Regions from separate parts of the Mycobacterium sp. NGS67 genome, predicted to be linked through region 1. Evidence: predicted binding sites of a transcription regulator. Region 1 holds the regulator's gene; the other holds the start of a gene.

What was found. The regulator LexA, encoded in region 1, represses DNA repair genes until DNA is damaged. The targets are predictions, from matches to a motif close to CGAACANNTGTTCG.
Region 2: AC5Y4D_RS11310 (HNH endonuclease signature motif containing protein) is a predicted target of LexA. The motif match lies at 4,300-4,313, and genes of this name have one in related genera.

What each region holds. Positions count from the first base shown of each region.
Region 1 covers NZ_JCALCF010000020.1:37,845-45,645, forward strand. Annotated here, with positions in the region: gene dapF (diaminopimelate epimerase) at 1-497, shown strand, start outside; gene hflX (GTPase HflX) at 545-1,975, shown strand; gene AC5Y4D_RS18530 (acyl-CoA dehydrogenase family protein) at 2,050-3,210, shown strand; gene AC5Y4D_RS18535 (LGFP repeat-containing protein) at 3,658-5,973, shown strand; gene lexA (transcriptional repressor LexA) at 5,983-6,651, opposite strand; gene AC5Y4D_RS18545 (LysM peptidoglycan-binding domain-containing protein) at 6,945-7,451, shown strand; gene nrdR (transcriptional regulator NrdR) at 7,540-7,801, shown strand, end outside.
Region 2 covers NZ_JCALCF010000009.1:181,201-189,001, forward strand. Annotated here, with positions in the region: gene AC5Y4D_RS11290 (SAM-dependent methyltransferase) at 1-517, opposite strand, end outside; gene AC5Y4D_RS11295 (DUF3054 domain-containing protein) at 578-934, opposite strand; gene AC5Y4D_RS11300 (acyl-CoA dehydrogenase) at 970-2,157, shown strand; gene AC5Y4D_RS11305 (hypothetical protein) at 2,169-2,762, shown strand; gene AC5Y4D_RS11310 (HNH endonuclease signature motif containing protein) at 2,759-4,243, opposite strand; gene pdxS (pyridoxal 5'-phosphate synthase lyase subunit PdxS) at 4,437-5,339, shown strand; gene tesB (acyl-CoA thioesterase II) at 5,349-6,185, shown strand; gene pdxT (pyridoxal 5'-phosphate synthase glutaminase subunit PdxT) at 6,182-6,778, shown strand; gene AC5Y4D_RS11330 (class I SAM-dependent methyltransferase) at 6,788-7,414, shown strand; gene AC5Y4D_RS11335 (YebC/PmpR family DNA-binding transcriptional regulator) at 7,460-7,801, shown strand, end outside.

The DNA of each region.
Region 1 (7,801 bases):
TCGATGCGTCCAACGCCGACATCACCGTCGACATGGGCAAGGCCAACCGGCTCGGCACCGGCGAAGCGGTGGTGGGCGGCAGGCGATTCACCGGCGTGGCCGTCGACGTGGGCAACCCGCACCTGGCCTGCGTCGACCCGCAGCTGACCCCCGCGGAACTGGCGGCGCTGGACGTCGCGGCGCCGGTCAGCTTCGACCGCGGGCAGTTTCCCGAGGGCGTCAACGTCGAGGTCCTCACCGCACCCGCGCAGGGCGTGGTCTGCATGCGGGTGCACGAACGCGGGGTGGGGGAGACCCGCTCCTGTGGAACCGGGACGGTGGCCGCCGCGGTCGCGGCGTTGGCCACCGAGCACGCCGAGACCGGGACAGTCACCGTGCGGGTGCCCGGCGGCGACGTCGTCGTCACCGTCACAGACGCGACCAGCTTCCTGCGCGGGCCGTCGGTACTGGTGGCGCGCGGGGAACTCGACGACGGCTGGTGGGCGTCGCAAGCCTGATATTCGGGTGCGTCGGCCGTCGCGACGTGCCACCATCGAAATTGCTTATGAATTATCCAGATTCGCCCGAGACGGGCCTACCGGAATCCTTGCCCAGCCTCGGTGAGCTGGCCCTCGAGGATCGATCCGCGCTGCGCCGGGTCGCCGGACTGTCGACCGAACTCACCGACGTCTCCGAGGTCGAGTACCGACAGCTGCGGCTGGAACGGGTGGTGCTGGTCGGGGTGTGGACCGAGGGCAGCGCGTCGGACAACCAGGCCAGCATGGCCGAGCTGGCCGCCCTGGCCGAGACCGCCGGCTCCGAGGTGCTCGAAGGACTCATTCAGCGCCGCGACCGGCCCGACCCGTCCACCTACATCGGCTCGGGCAAGGCCCAGGAGCTGCGCGAAGTGGTGGTGGCCACCGGCGCCGACACGGTGATCTGCGACGGCGAGCTGTCCCCGGCGCAGTTGACCGCGTTGGAGAAGGCGGTCAAGGTCAAGGTCATCGACCGCACCGCGCTGATTCTGGACATCTTCGCCCAGCACGCCACCAGCCGGGAAGGCAAGGCGCAGGTGGCGCTCGCGCAGATGGAGTACATGCTGCCGCGGCTGCGCGGTTGGGGTGAGTCGATGTCGCGCCAGGCCGGTGGCCGCGCCGGCGGCAGCGGCGGCGGGGTGGGCCTGCGCGGTCCGGGTGAGACCAAGATCGAGACCGACCGGCGCCGCATCCGCGAGCGGATGGCCAAGCTGCGTCGCGACATCAAGGCGATGAAGCAGGTCCGCGACACCCAGCGCAGTCGCCGATTGCAGGCCGACATGCCCTCGATCGCCATCGTCGGCTACACCAACGCCGGGAAATCCAGCGTGCTCAACGCGCTGACCGGAGCCGGCGTCCTGGTGCAGGACGCGCTGTTCGCCACCCTGGAACCCACCACCCGGCGCGCCGAATGGGACGACGGCCGGGCGTTCGTGCTCACCGACACCGTCGGCTTCGTCCGGCACCTGCCGACCCAACTGGTGGAGGCGTTCCGGTCCACGTTGGAAGAGGTGGTGGACGCCGACCTGCTGGTGCACGTGGTCGACGGTTCCGACGTCAACCCGTTCGCGCAGATCAGCGCGGTGCGGCAGGTCGTTTCGGAGGTGATCGCGGATCATCACGGCGATGCCGCGCCGGAACTGCTGGTGGTGAACAAGATCGACGCGGCGGACGATTTGATGCTGGCCAGGCTGCGTCACGAACTGCCCGGCGCGGTTTTCGTCTCCGCTCGCACCGGGGAGGGGATCGACGCGCTGCGCCGGCGGATGGCCGAACTCGCGGCGCCGACCGACACCGCGATCGACGTGGTGATCCCCTACGACCGCGGTGATCTGGTGGCCCGGCTGCACTCCGACGGACGGGTGCAGCAGGCCGAGCACCAGGCGGACGGCACCCGGATCCAAGCCAGAGTCCCGTTCGCACTGGCCGCCGCGCTGCAGGAGTTCGCGCCGCGCGCCTAGCGGCGTCCCCGTGCCGACCAACCACCCGGTTGGTATATCTTGGGGCGGAGAGACTTCATCGCCGGAGGTAATCCATGGGTAGTGCCGTCAAATACCAGCGCACACTGTTCGAACCCGAGCACGATCTGTTCCGGGAGTCCTACCGGACCTTCCTGGATCGTCACGTCGCGCCCTACCACGAGGAGTGGGAGAAGGCCAAGATCGTCGACCGCGGGGTGTGGCTGGAGGCCGGCAAACAAGGGTTCCTCGGCATGGCGGTGCCCGAGGAGTACGGCGGCGGGGGCAATCCCGACTTCCGGTACAACACGATCGTCACCGAGGAAACCACCCGCGGCCGCTACAGCGGCATCGGGTTCGGCCTGCACAACGACATCATCGCGCCCTACCTGTTGCACCTGGCCACCGACGAGCAGAAGCAGCGCTGGTTGCCCAAGTTCTGCAGCGGCGAACTGATCACCGCGATCGCGATGACCGAGCCGGGAACGGGCAGCGACCTGCAGGGCATCAAGACCCGAGCGGTCAAAGAAGGCGATCACTACGTACTGAACGGCGCGAAGACGTTCATCACCAACGGGATCAACTCCGACCTGGTGATCGTGGTGGCCCAGACCGACCCCGACAAGGGTGCTCAGGGGTTCAGCTTGCTGGTCGTCGAACGGGGCATGGAGGGCTTCGAGCGGGGCCGCCACCTGGACAAGATCGGCCTGGACGCCCAGGACACCGCCGAGCTGTCGTTCACCGACGTCAAGGTGCCGGCGGAGAACCTGCTCGGCGAAGAAGGCATGGGGTTCATCTACCTGATGCAGAACCTGCCGCAGGAGCGGATCAACATCGCCGTCATGGCCGCCACGGCGATGGAGACCGTGCTGGAAGAGACCTTGCAGTACACCAAGGAGCGCAAGGCATTCCGCAAACCGATCGGCAGCTTCCAGAACAGCCGCTTCCTGCTGGCCGAGCTGGCCACCGAGGCCACCGTGGTGCGCATCATGGTCGACCAGTTCCTGGCGCTGCACCTGGAAGGCAAGTTGACCGCCGAGCAGGCCGCGATGGCCAAGTGGTACTCCACCGAGAAGCAGGTCCACCTGATCGACCGCTGCCTGCAGCTGCACGGCGGATACGGCTACATGCGCGAATACAACGTCGCGCGTGCCTATCTGGACGCTCGGGTGCAGACCATCTACGGCGGGACGACCGAGATCATGAAGGAGATCATCGGCCGCAGCCTGGGCGTCTGACCGAGGCCGCCTCGCGTTGTTCGTCCGCCGGACACATCGCGTACGGACCCGATGCACAACGTTGACGGGATCGAGTCCTGACGTAACGTCGGTGCGTGCGTAGCGCGTGCGTTGACGGGGACGAGGTGCATTCCGTTGCCCGGTGTGCAGGGCCGTCGTGAGCTGGGCTTTGTCCCGCTACGGTAGAGAATTTGCCGGACCGTCGGCGACGATCCGCAGGACCCTCAGCCGGCTCCGGGATTTCTCGCGACACGGACGCAGCACCGCATCATTTCGACATCGGGTCGATATCCGTTTCCGTAATATCTACAATTTGACTTCGCATTTCTCGTTCGCTAGAGCAAAGTTATGCGAGCCCGGCCGCGATGCGATTCGTAGCTGGGGAACGGCCCACGGCGGTGGATCCGCCGGCTCGCCGGGTGGGCAGGGCATCAGCTGGGAGGCTTGGTGAACGGGCGGAGAGGTCATTTGAGCAAGCTGGTCGGGCGGGCGCTGCTGGGCTTGGCGGCTGGCGCGTTGGCCGTCACGCTGCTGGCGCCGACAGCGTCGGCGTCTCCGATCGGCGACGCCGAGGCGGCCATGATGGCCGCGTGGGAGAAGGCCGGCGGCGACACGTCCACGCTGGGCGCCCGGAAGGGCGACGTCTATCCCGTGGGCGACGGATTCGCGCTGGACTTCGACGGCGGCAAGATGTACTTCACGCCGGCTACCGGCGCCAAGTTCATGTTCGGCCCCATTCTGGACAAGTACGAATCTTTGGGCGGACCGGCGGGCAGCGACCTGGGATTTCCGTCCATCAACGAAGTTCCGGGCCTCGCCGGACCGGACAGCCGCGTCAGCACGTTCGCAGCCAGCGACAACCCGGTGATCTTCTGGACGCCCGACCACGGCGCGTTCGTGGTGCGTGGCGCGCTCAACGCCGCCTGGGACAAGCTGGGCAGCTCGGGCGGGGTGCTGGGCGCCCCGATCGGCGACGAGACCTATGACGCCGAGGTGACTTCGCAGAAGTTCACCGGTGGTGAGGTGTCCTGGAACCGCAAGACCAAGGAGTTCAGCACCAATCCGCCGGGCCTGGCCGAGCAGCTCAAGGGGCTGCAGGTGGCGATCGACCCCACCGCCGCCATCAACATGTCCTGGCGTGCCGCCGGCGGCGCCAACGGGCCGCTGGGCGCCAAGAAGGGCAACCAGTACCCGATCGGCGGCGACGGCGTCGCTCAGGACTTCAACGGCGGCAAGATCTTCTTCAGCCCGGCGACCGGCGCCAACGCCGTCGAGGGACCGATCCTGCAGAAGTATGAGGCGCTGGGCGGGCCGGTCAGCAGCGATCTGGGCTTCCCCGTCGCCAACGAGGCAGACGGCGGGATCACTCCAGCCAGCCGCGTCGCGACGTTCTCCGCGGCGGACAAGCCGGTGATCTTCTGGACCCCCGACCACGGCGCCTTCGTCGTGCGCGGGGCCATGAAGGCCGCGTGGGACAAGCTCAAGGGCGCCACCGGCAAACTCGGTGCGCCGGTGGCTGACCAGACGGTGGACGGTGACGTGGTGTCGCAGAAGTTCACCGGCGGCAAGATCTCCTGGAACCGCGCCAAGAACACCTTCAGCACCGATCCGGCGAATCTGGCGCCGCTGCTGTCCGGACTCCAGGTTTCGGGACAGAATCAGCCCAGCAATTCGGCCTCACCCCCGGCGGGCAAGAAGTTCACCTTCCACTGGTGGTGGCTGATCGCGGCCGTGCCGGTGCTGTTGCTGGTCCTGATGTGCGTGTTGGTGGTGTTGGGTCTGCGCAGGCGCCGCGCCGCGGGTCCCGATGCACCCGTCTTCGACCCGGACCCGGACCGCAACGCCGGTGTGGACTATGACCCCGGCGCGGAAGGGCGCTGGCCGCGCGAGGACATCGATTACGGTTCTGAGCGGTTCCCCCCGGCCGACGAGCACGACCAGCACGTCGAGGACCATCCCGACGCCGGCTCGGGAGCCCGGGTCAGCTGGTCCCGGGGTGGGGCGACGGCGGTCCTCCCGGTCGAGCAGGACGCCGACGACGACGAATTCACCCACGATGCCGACGAGAGCTACGACTCGTCCTCGTATGAGGAGTACGACGAGGACCCCGACGCGGTGGGCACCACGCCCATCCCGGTGGTGTCGCACGAGGGCTACGGGGAACCTTTCGAGGAGGAGCCGCGGGTTCCGGAACGGGTAGGGCCGGAGGACTACGTGCCCGAACTCTCGGCGCCACCGACGTACGTGCCGGACGCGGACGTCCCCGAAGTGCCGCACTCCCGGGAAGAGCCGGAAATCCCGGAAGTTCCGGAGATCCCGGAAATCGAGCCGGACGAGCCATACCTCGACGAATATGCGGGGGCCCGCTACCCGCAAGACGAACTCAGGGACGACGCGGAAGGCGAGTCACCCGACCTGGCGTCGCCACCGGACACCGATCCGGTGCCCGAGGCGAGAACGGGACGGCATGCGGCCGCGGACCCGGCCGGCTACGCCGCCGAAGCCGGCACGCCGTTCGGAGCGGCTCCGCAGGCCGAGGCGCCGGCGGCGGCACCGGCCGGCAGCGCCGCGGTGCGTCCGACGATCCACCTGCCGCTCGACGACGACCCCTACCGGGCCCCGGACGGCTATCCGATCAAGGCCAGCGCCCGGTTCGGTCTGTATTACACGCCCAACAGCGCGCTCTATCACGACACACTGGCCGAGATCTGGTTCGCCAACGAGGACGCCGCGCGCGCCAACGGTTTCGTCCGGGCCGACTGACGCCGGCGGCTACACCTTGCGGATGACGGTGACCACCTTGCCCAGCACGATCGCGTCGTTGCCGGGAATCGGGTCGAATGCCGGGTTGTGCGGCATCAGCCACACCTGACCGCCGGCCCGCTTGAATGTCTTGACGGTGGCCTCGCCGTCGATCATCGCCGCGACGATGTCGCCGTTGTCGGCGACGTTCTGCTGGCGCACCACCACCCAGTCCCCATCGCAGATGGCGGCTTCGACCATGGACTCACCGACGACCTTGAGCAGGAACAGCGTCCCTTCGCCGACCAGCTCGCGGGGTAGGGGGAAGACGTCCTCGACGGCCTCCTCGGCCAGGATCGGCCCGCCGGCGGCGATGCGTCCCAGCACTGGGACGAAAGTCGGCTCCGGCAACGCATCCGAACCCGCTACATCGGTGAGCGGAGGCGTCACCGTGTCGTCGGCGCTGCGCACGTCGACAGCACGCGGGCGGTTCGGGTCCCGCCGCAAGTAGCCCTTGCGCTCCAGGGTGCGCAGTTGGTGTGCCACCGAGGACGTCGACGTCAGACCGACGGCATCACCGATCTCCCGGATGCTCGGCGGATATCCGCGGGTGGTCACCGACGCGCGGATGACGTCCAGGATTGTTCGCTGTCGGTCAGTCAGCGTCGCATCGGCCGGGGTGTCGTTGCTGTCGCTCATGGCACTGAATGTAACCCCACTCCGTCCAAGAATCAAACATGTGTTCGACCGGCGTGTCGTCGCGCCGTTGAGGGCCGCCGATCTGCGGAAACAAAATGAATCACAAGTGTGTAACTTCGGCGCGTACCGGGTATCTGAAAGTCACCAGCTGGTTGCACCGACAAAAAACTTGTCGGTGGTGAGGTCTACGGTTTTGCTCGTGCGACACGCTCGCTCAAATGTTCGGTTGTCGAACACATGAGCGACTAGTGTCGAACACACGAGCGATAAGTAGTCGACCGGAGGGAAACGGCATGACACTCATCTACGCGGGTCCGCATCGCGCCAGCAACGCGCAGAGCCCGTTGAACAGGCCTCTGAACAGGCCGATTCGCGAGTTTCCCTCCTATCGGTCCGGTCAGCCACGGTCGAACAGGCCGGGCCCGTCGCGCCCGGCGGGCGCGCCGATGCGCTACTACGGCACCGGTGTCGCGAGGTCGACCGTTGTCCACCGCAGACGGCCGGTCAGTGTGGCAACCACGATCGGGCTGGCCCTGGCCGCCGGTGTCATCACCCTCTGGTTAGGGCTGATGGCCAACTTCGGCAGCATGGTCCACGGCGAATCGGTCGAGGCGGCGCCGCAGGTGCCCGCCGCGCTGGCGGTGGTGCGGGTCGAGCCGGGCGAGTCTCTGCAGGATCTCGCGGTCCGCGTGGCGCCGGGCGCACCCGTGCGCGACGTCGTCGAACGCATCCGTGACCTCAACGCGCTGGACTCCAGCGCGGTGACCGCAGGCCAGACCCTGATCGCACCGGTCGGCTGACCGGCCGCAACCCGGGCTCGGCAGGTCGCGCGGGTACTCTCGGGGTGTTCTGTTATCCGGACGTCACGGCGTGGCAAAGGAGCGGCCATTGCACTGCCCTTTCTGCCGGCATCCCGATTCCCGGGTCATTGACTCCCGGGAAACCGATGAAGGCCAGGCAATTCGCCGTCGCCGGTCGTGTCCGGAATGCGGACGCCGCTTCACCACCGTCGAGACCGCGGTGCTCGCAGTGGTCAAGCGCAGCGGCGTCACCGAGCCGTTCAGCCGGGAGAAAGTGATCAGTGGTGTGCGCCGCGCCTGCCAGGGGCGCCAGGTCGACGACGACGCGCTGAACCTGCTCGCCCAACAGG
Region 2 (7,801 bases), on a different contig from region 1:
GCGGCAGATAACCGACCAGCAGGTTCTCCGCGATCCACATGGTGGGCTGGGCCGGATCGAAGCCGGCACGACGCAGCGCCGTCAGCCAATCTGCGCGCAGGTCGACACCCACCGCGCACCGATGCGCGCTCAGCTTGGCACCCAGGTCGCGCAATACCCGCACCTTGAAGTCGACCACATCGGGCTGGTCGAGTTCGTACATCCGCGTCCCGGCCGGCCACCAGAGCCGGTACGCGCGGGAATCCAGCCCGCAGCCCAGGTTCACCGCCTGCCGAATTCCGGCCCGGGCGCCGCTGGTGAGGAACTCGTCCAGGAACCGGCCGTGCACCCCGAGAATGTTGATCATCCCCGACATCATCGGATTGTCGCCGCCGTCGGCCGCGTACTGCTCGTCGTCGATCAGTCGGATGAAGTACTCCACCCCGGCGGCGCGGACCAGCGGAGCGGCGAACGGATCGTTGATCAGCCCCTTGTTGGTGGCGACCGCGCGGGCGGTCGCGCCGAACGTCGCGGTCATTCCGACGCCGGTGAACAGATCCCAGGTGTCGCCGTCCTCGCGTACCACGTGTCCGGCCTGTCAGCCGTCCAGTGCTTTGAGGGCGGCTCGCCATCCGAGCAGGAACATCGCGGTCACCGTCGAGGCGACCGCCACGAATGCCCCGGCGACGCTGGCCGAACTGGCTTTGCGCAGCGCCATGCCGGTCACCACGGTGGATAGCCAGACGATCACCCCGGTCGGCGCCACGTCGGTGGGCCGCCGCCACGCGCGCGACGCCAGCCACCCGATGGCGGTGCCGCTCAGAAACGGCCACGCCGTCTCCGCCAACCCGCCGACGCTGACGCCTTCATCGTGGCTACGGCGGCCGAGGGCACAGAAAGCAAGGATCGCCACGACGTCTACGCCCAGCCAGGCCGGCCCACGACGTGGTTGCATGCAGCGAGACTACCGGTCCCGGGCAGGATTGAGGGATGAACACAGACGCGCCGCCGACCTTTGATCCCTACGACCCGCTGGGTCTGGACGCGTCGTTGTCCAGCGACGAGATCGCCGTACGGGACACGGTGCGGGCCTTCTGCGCCGAGCACGTCACCCCGCACGTGGCGGAATGGTTCGAGGACGGCGACCTGCCGGTGGCGCGGGACCTGGCCAAGCAGTTCGGCGAATTAGGGCTGTTGGGAATGCATCTGGAGGGCTACGGGTGCGGCGGGGCGTCGGCGGTGCACTACGGGCTGGCCTGCCTGGAACTGGAGGCGGCCGACTCCGGTATCCGGTCGCTGGTGTCGGTGCAGGGTTCGCTGGCGATGTTCGCGATCTGGAACAACGGGTCCGAGGAGCAGAAGCAGCAGTGGCTGCCGGGTATGGCGGCAGGTGAGCTGATCGGCTGTTTCGGGTTGACCGAGCCCGACGCCGGCTCCGACCCGGCCGCGATGACGACCCGGGCCCGGCGTGACGGGTCGGACTGGGTGCTCAACGGGCGCAAGATGTGGATCACCAATGGTTCTATCGCCGACGTCGCCGTGGTGTGGGCCGCGACGGACGACGGCGTGCGCGGCTTCGTCGTCCCCACCGACACGCCCGGCTTCTCCGCGAACACCATCCATCACAAGCTGTCGCTGCGCGCCTCGATTACCAGCGAGTTGGTGCTCGACGACGTCCGGTTGCCCGAGGACGCCGTGCTGCCCGGGGCGACCGGACTGCGCGGCCCGCTGGCGTGTCTGTCGGAGGCGCGCTACGGAATCGTCTGGGGCTCAATGGGCGCGGCACGCTCGGCGTGGCAGTCCGCGCTGGACTACGCGTCGCAGCGCACCCAGTTCGGCCGCCCGATCGCCGGGTTCCAGTTGACCCAGGCCAAGCTGGTCGACATGGCGGTCGAACTGCACAAGGGACAGTTGCTGTCGCTGCATCTGGGCCGGCTCAAGGACAGTGTGGGTCTGCGTCCCGAACAGGTCAGCTTCGGCAAGCTCAACAACACCCGCGAGGCCATCGAGATCTGCCGGACGGCACGAACGATATTGGGCGGCAACGGAATATCGCTGGAGTACCCGGTGATCCGGCATATGGTGAACCTGGAGTCGGTGTTGACCTATGAGGGAACTCCGGAGATGCACCAACTGGTGCTCGGCCAGGCGTTCACCGGCGTGGGCGCGTTCCGGTAGAGGGGTAGCTGATGAGAGTTCTGTTGAGCGCTGCCCTGGCCGCCTTCTCGGTGATCTTGTGCCCCACGGCACAAGCCGACCCGGCGCTGCCGACCATGACTTCGACCGGCAGCGGACCCGTGGTGGGCGGTGGCGCCAACGCCGCAATTGCGCAGCAGCTGTACAGCTTTCACGACGCCAATATCCAAGAGGTCGACGGTAACGACGCGGCGGCATTCATCACGGCCGCTTCGGGTGTGGCCAACCGCGACGTCGCGACGGTGTTTCAGCCGTTGCAGCGGTCGCTGGGTTGTCAGGTGAACGGGACCGGGTTCGGGGCGCGGGCCTATCGTCGGGCCGACGGCAACTGGGGTGGCGGCATGCTGGTGATCGCCAAAAGCAGCGTGTCCGACGGTGAAGCGCTGAAGGCGTGCGTCAAGAACAGTTGGCGTAGGGCGACGGTGGGCACCCCGACGTCGATGTGCAACAGCGGCTGGAGTTACCCGCCCTACAGCGACATCAAGCGCGGCGAAGGCTATTTCGTGCTGTTGGCAGGTAGCAACTCGGACTTCTGCAGCGGACCTAACGGCAACTACCGGACCACCGCGAGTGCCTGGCCCACCTAGAAGGGTGGGGGTTCGTCGTCGGGGCCTGGTGGTGGGCTGGTGTCGGTCCAGCCGGTGACGCTGGCGTGGCGGTTGGCCATGCGGGCTTGGTGGTTGTGTCGGCGTTCGGCGGTGACGCGCTGAGCGCGGTTTTGGGCGCGGGTGCGGCGGCGTTTGGGCATCATCGCGCCGCGTTGGGCGCAGTGGTCTTGGGGCGCAATGGTTTCGGGGGTGGGCATGCCGCCGACGGCGGTGCACAGGCTGGGGAACAGCAGGGCGCTGCCGGGGGTGGTGACGTGGGTGTCTCCGGCGGGGGAGGTCAGGATCAGGGTGCCGTCGGCCAGTTGCTTTTCCGTCCAGCCCCAGAAGGTTTTGACCAAATGGTGGGTACGGCAGTAGCACTTGGTGTTGGCCGCGTGGGTGGGCCCGCCTTGCGACCACGGGATCGTGTGATCCAGATCACACTGGGTGGCGGGAACATCGCAACCCGGCCAGCGGCACGTCAGGTCGCGACAGCGCACGAAATCGGCCAACGCTTTGGACGGGCGGTAGTGCGGTTCGGGGGCGCAGTACCCGGGGTGGATCAGCGGCACCTGTTTGGCGGTCTGGGCCAACTCGGCGAGCAGTTCGGGGGTGATGAGCCCTTCGGCGCCGATCATCGCCGCCGGGTTGTCGGCGGTGCCGTTGAGGCTGTCGTGGGTGGCGATGACGTGGATGACGACCGGGCCGGCCGGTGGGCGGGTGGCCGCGGTGCAGTCCGGGCGGTCACAGCGGCAGGCCAGGCGCTCGTTGCCGGCGGCTAGAGCCCCGATGGCATCGGCGCGGCGTTGGGTGCGGGTGCGCGGGTCATGGCAGCACACGGTGGCCGCCAGCGCGGACAGTTTGTCGTCCAGGGCGCGGGCATCGGGGCTGGCCAGGTGGCCTTGGATGTCGCTGAGGCCTTCGAAGTCTTCTCCGATGTAGATCTCGCGGTCGCGCTGGCGTTTTTTGCGCCGGCGCACCGCATCGAGGTCGAGACGGGCCACGATCTTGTCGACCTGCGCCGAGAGCCGCCAGCCGCTCAGGGCGGGCCAGCGGGTGATGTTGGCGGCCACCAACGCATCCACCCGGGCCAGCACCTGGGGGTCCTCGATCAGATCGGTGCGCGAGACCACCGTGGCGAACGCCGAAAAACCGATGTCCCCACGCTCGAACACCGCCGCGGTCTGGGGCAGGCGTTCCCCCATGGCGCGGGCATAGTGGACTTTGCCCGAGGCCCAGGACTGGCTGATCTTCAGGCCTGCGGCCACTTCGGCGGCCACCGCGGCCGTGGTGTCGATCGCCCACGCCTGGGTTTCGGCGCTACGGGAGAGCCGATAGCAAAACAGCTGCCAGATCGCCGCCAGCTGGGTGGCCTCGGCCTGGTTGATCAGCCGATCGGCGTTTTGAATATGGCTCATCCACGCCGTGGACGCCGCGGTGGTCTCGCTCAACGCCTCCCGATGGGCGAACACCGCCCCCATCGACTCCTCGAACTGCGCCACCTTCGCCGCGGCGACAGCCTCCGGACCCGATTGCTCGAACATACGTTCGATACTACCACAATCACGCGTGCTGGGTCAGGTGGCTTCTCCGCCAGTTCCGTCAACGCGTCGGAAAATCCGATTTGCCCTGGGCCACTAGACTGGTGCACCGAGTCGAGAGCCGAGGAGCGTAGTGAACACCCAGCAGAACGGGGCCCAAACCGGTACCGCCCGCGTCAAACGAGGCATGGCCGAAATGCTCAAGGGCGGCGTCATCATGGACGTCGTCACCCCCGAGCAGGCCCGCATCGCCGAAGGCGCCGGCGCCGTCGCGGTGATGGCACTGGAACGGGTGCCCGCCGACATCCGCGCCCAGGGCGGGGTGTCGCGGATGAGCGACCCCGACATGATCGAGGGCATCATCGACGCGGTCACCATCCCGGTGATGGCGAAGGCCCGCATCGGGCACTTCGTCGAGGCGCAGATCCTGCAGAGCCTCGGCGTGGACTACGTCGACGAGTCCGAGGTGCTCACCCCGGCCGACTACACCCACCACATCGACAAGTGGCAGTTCACCGTGCCGTTCGTGTGCGGTGCCACCAATCTCGGTGAGGCGCTACGGCGTATCACCGAGGGTGCGGCCATGATCCGGTCCAAGGGTGAGGCGGGCACCGGCGACGTCTCCAATGCCACCACGCACATGCGCGCCATCGGCGGCGAGATCCGTCGGCTCACGTCGTTGTCCGAAGACGAATTGTTCGTTGCCGCAAAGGAATTGCAGGCCCCTTATGATCTCGTCGTCGAGGTGGCCCGGGCGGGCAAGCTGCCGGTGACCCTGTTCACCGCCGGTGGCATCGCCACGCCGGCCGACGCCGCGATGATGATGCAACTCGGCGCCGAGGGCGTGTTCGTCGGCTCCGGGATCTTCAAGTCCGGCGACCCCGCGCAGCGGGCGGCGGCGATTGTCAAGGCCACCACCTTCTACGACGACCCCGACGTGCTGGCCAAGGTGTCGCGTGGCCTGGGTGAGGCGATGGTCGGCATCAACGTCGAGGAGATCGCGGAGCCGCACCGGCTAGCTCAACGCGGCTGGTAAAAACATCCCGTGGCGATCGAAGAGATCCTCGATCTCGAGCAACTCGAGGTCAACATCTATCGCGGCAGCGTGTTCAGTCCTGAATCCGGTTTCCTGCAGCGCACTTTCGGCGGGCACGTGGCCGGCCAATCGCTGGTGTCGGCGGTGCGCACGGTCGACCCGCGCTACCAGGTCCACTCGCTGCACGGATATTTCCTGCGGCCCGGGGACGCCAAGGAGCGCACGGTGTTCATCGTCGAGCGCACCCGCGACGGTGGATCCTTTGCTACGAGGCGGGTCAACGCCATCCAGCACGGCGAGATCATCTTCAGCATGGGCGCCTCCTTCCAGACTGACCAGGAAGGCATCAACCACCAGGACGCGATGCCCGCGGCACCGCCCCCGGACGGACTGCCGGGCCTGGATTCGGTCAAGGTGTTCGACGACGCCGGATTCAAGCAGTTCGAAGAGTGGGACGTCTGCATCGTCCCCCGTGACCTGTTGAAGCTGTTGCCGGGCAAGGCATCTCAGCAGCAGGTGTGGTTTCGGCACCGAGACCCGCTGCCCGACGATCCGGTGCTGCACATCTGCGCGCTGGCCTATATGAGCGACCTGACGCTGCTGGGCTCAGCGCAGGTCACGCACATGCAAGAACGCGAGCACCTGCAGGTCTCGTCGCTGGACCACGCCATGTGGTTCATGCGCGCGTTTCGTGCCGACGAATGGTTGCTGTACGACCAGTCCTCACCGTCGGCCGGCGGCGGCCGATCGCTGTGCCAGGGCAAGATCTTCAATCAGAGCGGCGAGATGGTGGCCGCGGTGATGCAGGAGGGGCTGACCCGCTTCAAGCGCGGTTACCAGCCGTGAGCGCGCCCCGGGTCGGCGTGCTGGCCTTGCAGGGCGACACCCGCGAGCATCTCGCGGCGCTGCGGGAAGCCGGCGCCGAGGCCAGCACGGTACGGCGGCGCGCCGAACTCGAGGCCGTGGACGGATTGGTGATCCCCGGCGGGGAGTCCACCGCGATGAGCCATCTGCTGCGCGATTTCGACCTGCTGGAGCCGCTGCGCGCCCGGCTGGCCGACGGGTTGCCCGCCTACGGCGCTTGTGCCGGGATGATCCTGCTGGCCAGCGAGATCCTGGACGCGGGCGCCGACGGGCGCGCGGCGCTGCCGTTGCGCGGTATCGATATGACGGTGCGGCGCAACGCGTTTGGACGCCAGGTCGACTCGTTCGAAGGTGATATTCCGTTCGACGGGCTGGACGGTCCGGTCCGCGCGGTGTTCATCCGGGCGCCGTGGGTGGAGCGGGTCGGGGACGACGTGCAGGTGCTCGCCCGCGCGGCCGGACACATTGTCGCGGTGCGCCAGGGCGCGGTGCTGGCGACGGGGTTTCACCCGGAGGTGACGGGGGACCGACGCGTGCACCGGTTGTTCGTCGAGATGGTCCAGGGCCGCGGCTAAGTTCGGATCATGGCGTCGGCAAATGCGTTCGATCGGCCCGTCCACTCCTGGCGGGATATTCCCGGCTGGTTCCAGTGGCGTCGTCACCAGGAGGAAGCCGTTGCGCATTTTCCCGATGGGAGCCGGTTTGTCGAGGTGGGGTGTTATCTGGGGCAGAGCATCTGCTCGCTGGGCGAGGTGGTGCGCGAGGCGGGTCGCGACATCGCCATCGTCGGGGTGGACACCGCACGCGGCAGCGGTCCGGAAGGACGCGACAACACCGATGCGCATGGACCCGCGGTCCGGCACGGCGGCGGGACCTTCGCGGGGCTACTACACCGCAACATCATCGACTGCGGGCTGGTCGAGACCATCCAGCTGATCATCAGCGATTCGGTGGTAGCCGCCGAATTCTTCGCAGACGGTTCGGTGGCCTGGGTCCATCTCGATGCCCGACACGACTATGACAGCGTCGTCGCCGACATCGATGCGTGGCAGCCCAAAGTCGCGCCGGGTGGTTGGCTGTCCGGTGACGACTATCACCGTGAGTGGTGGCCCGGTGTGGTGCGCGCCGTCAGCGACAGACTGCCCCACGCGGTTCCGTGGTGGTCGACCCAATGGAGGTGGATCAAGCCCGGTGAATTGGGCGGCACGTAGACTCGTCAGGCGAACTTTTCGAAGCGAAAGAGGTAAGTCACACCGATGAGCGGCCATTCCAAGTGGGCCACCACCAAGCACCAAAAGGCCGTCAAAGACGCCCGCCGCGGCAAAGAGTTTGCCCGGCTGATCAAGAACATCGAGGTCGCGGCCCGTACCGGCGGCGGCGACCCGGCCGGTAACCCGACGTTGTACGACGCCATCCAGAAGGCGAAGAAAACCTCGGTGCCCAACGACAACATCGAACGCGCCCGCAAGCGCGGTGCCGGTGAGGAAGCCGGCGGCGCCGACTACCAGACCATCATGTACGAGGGGTACGGGCCCAACGGCGTCGCTGTGCTGATCGAGTGCCTGACCGACAACCGCAACCGCGCGGCCGGCGAGGTC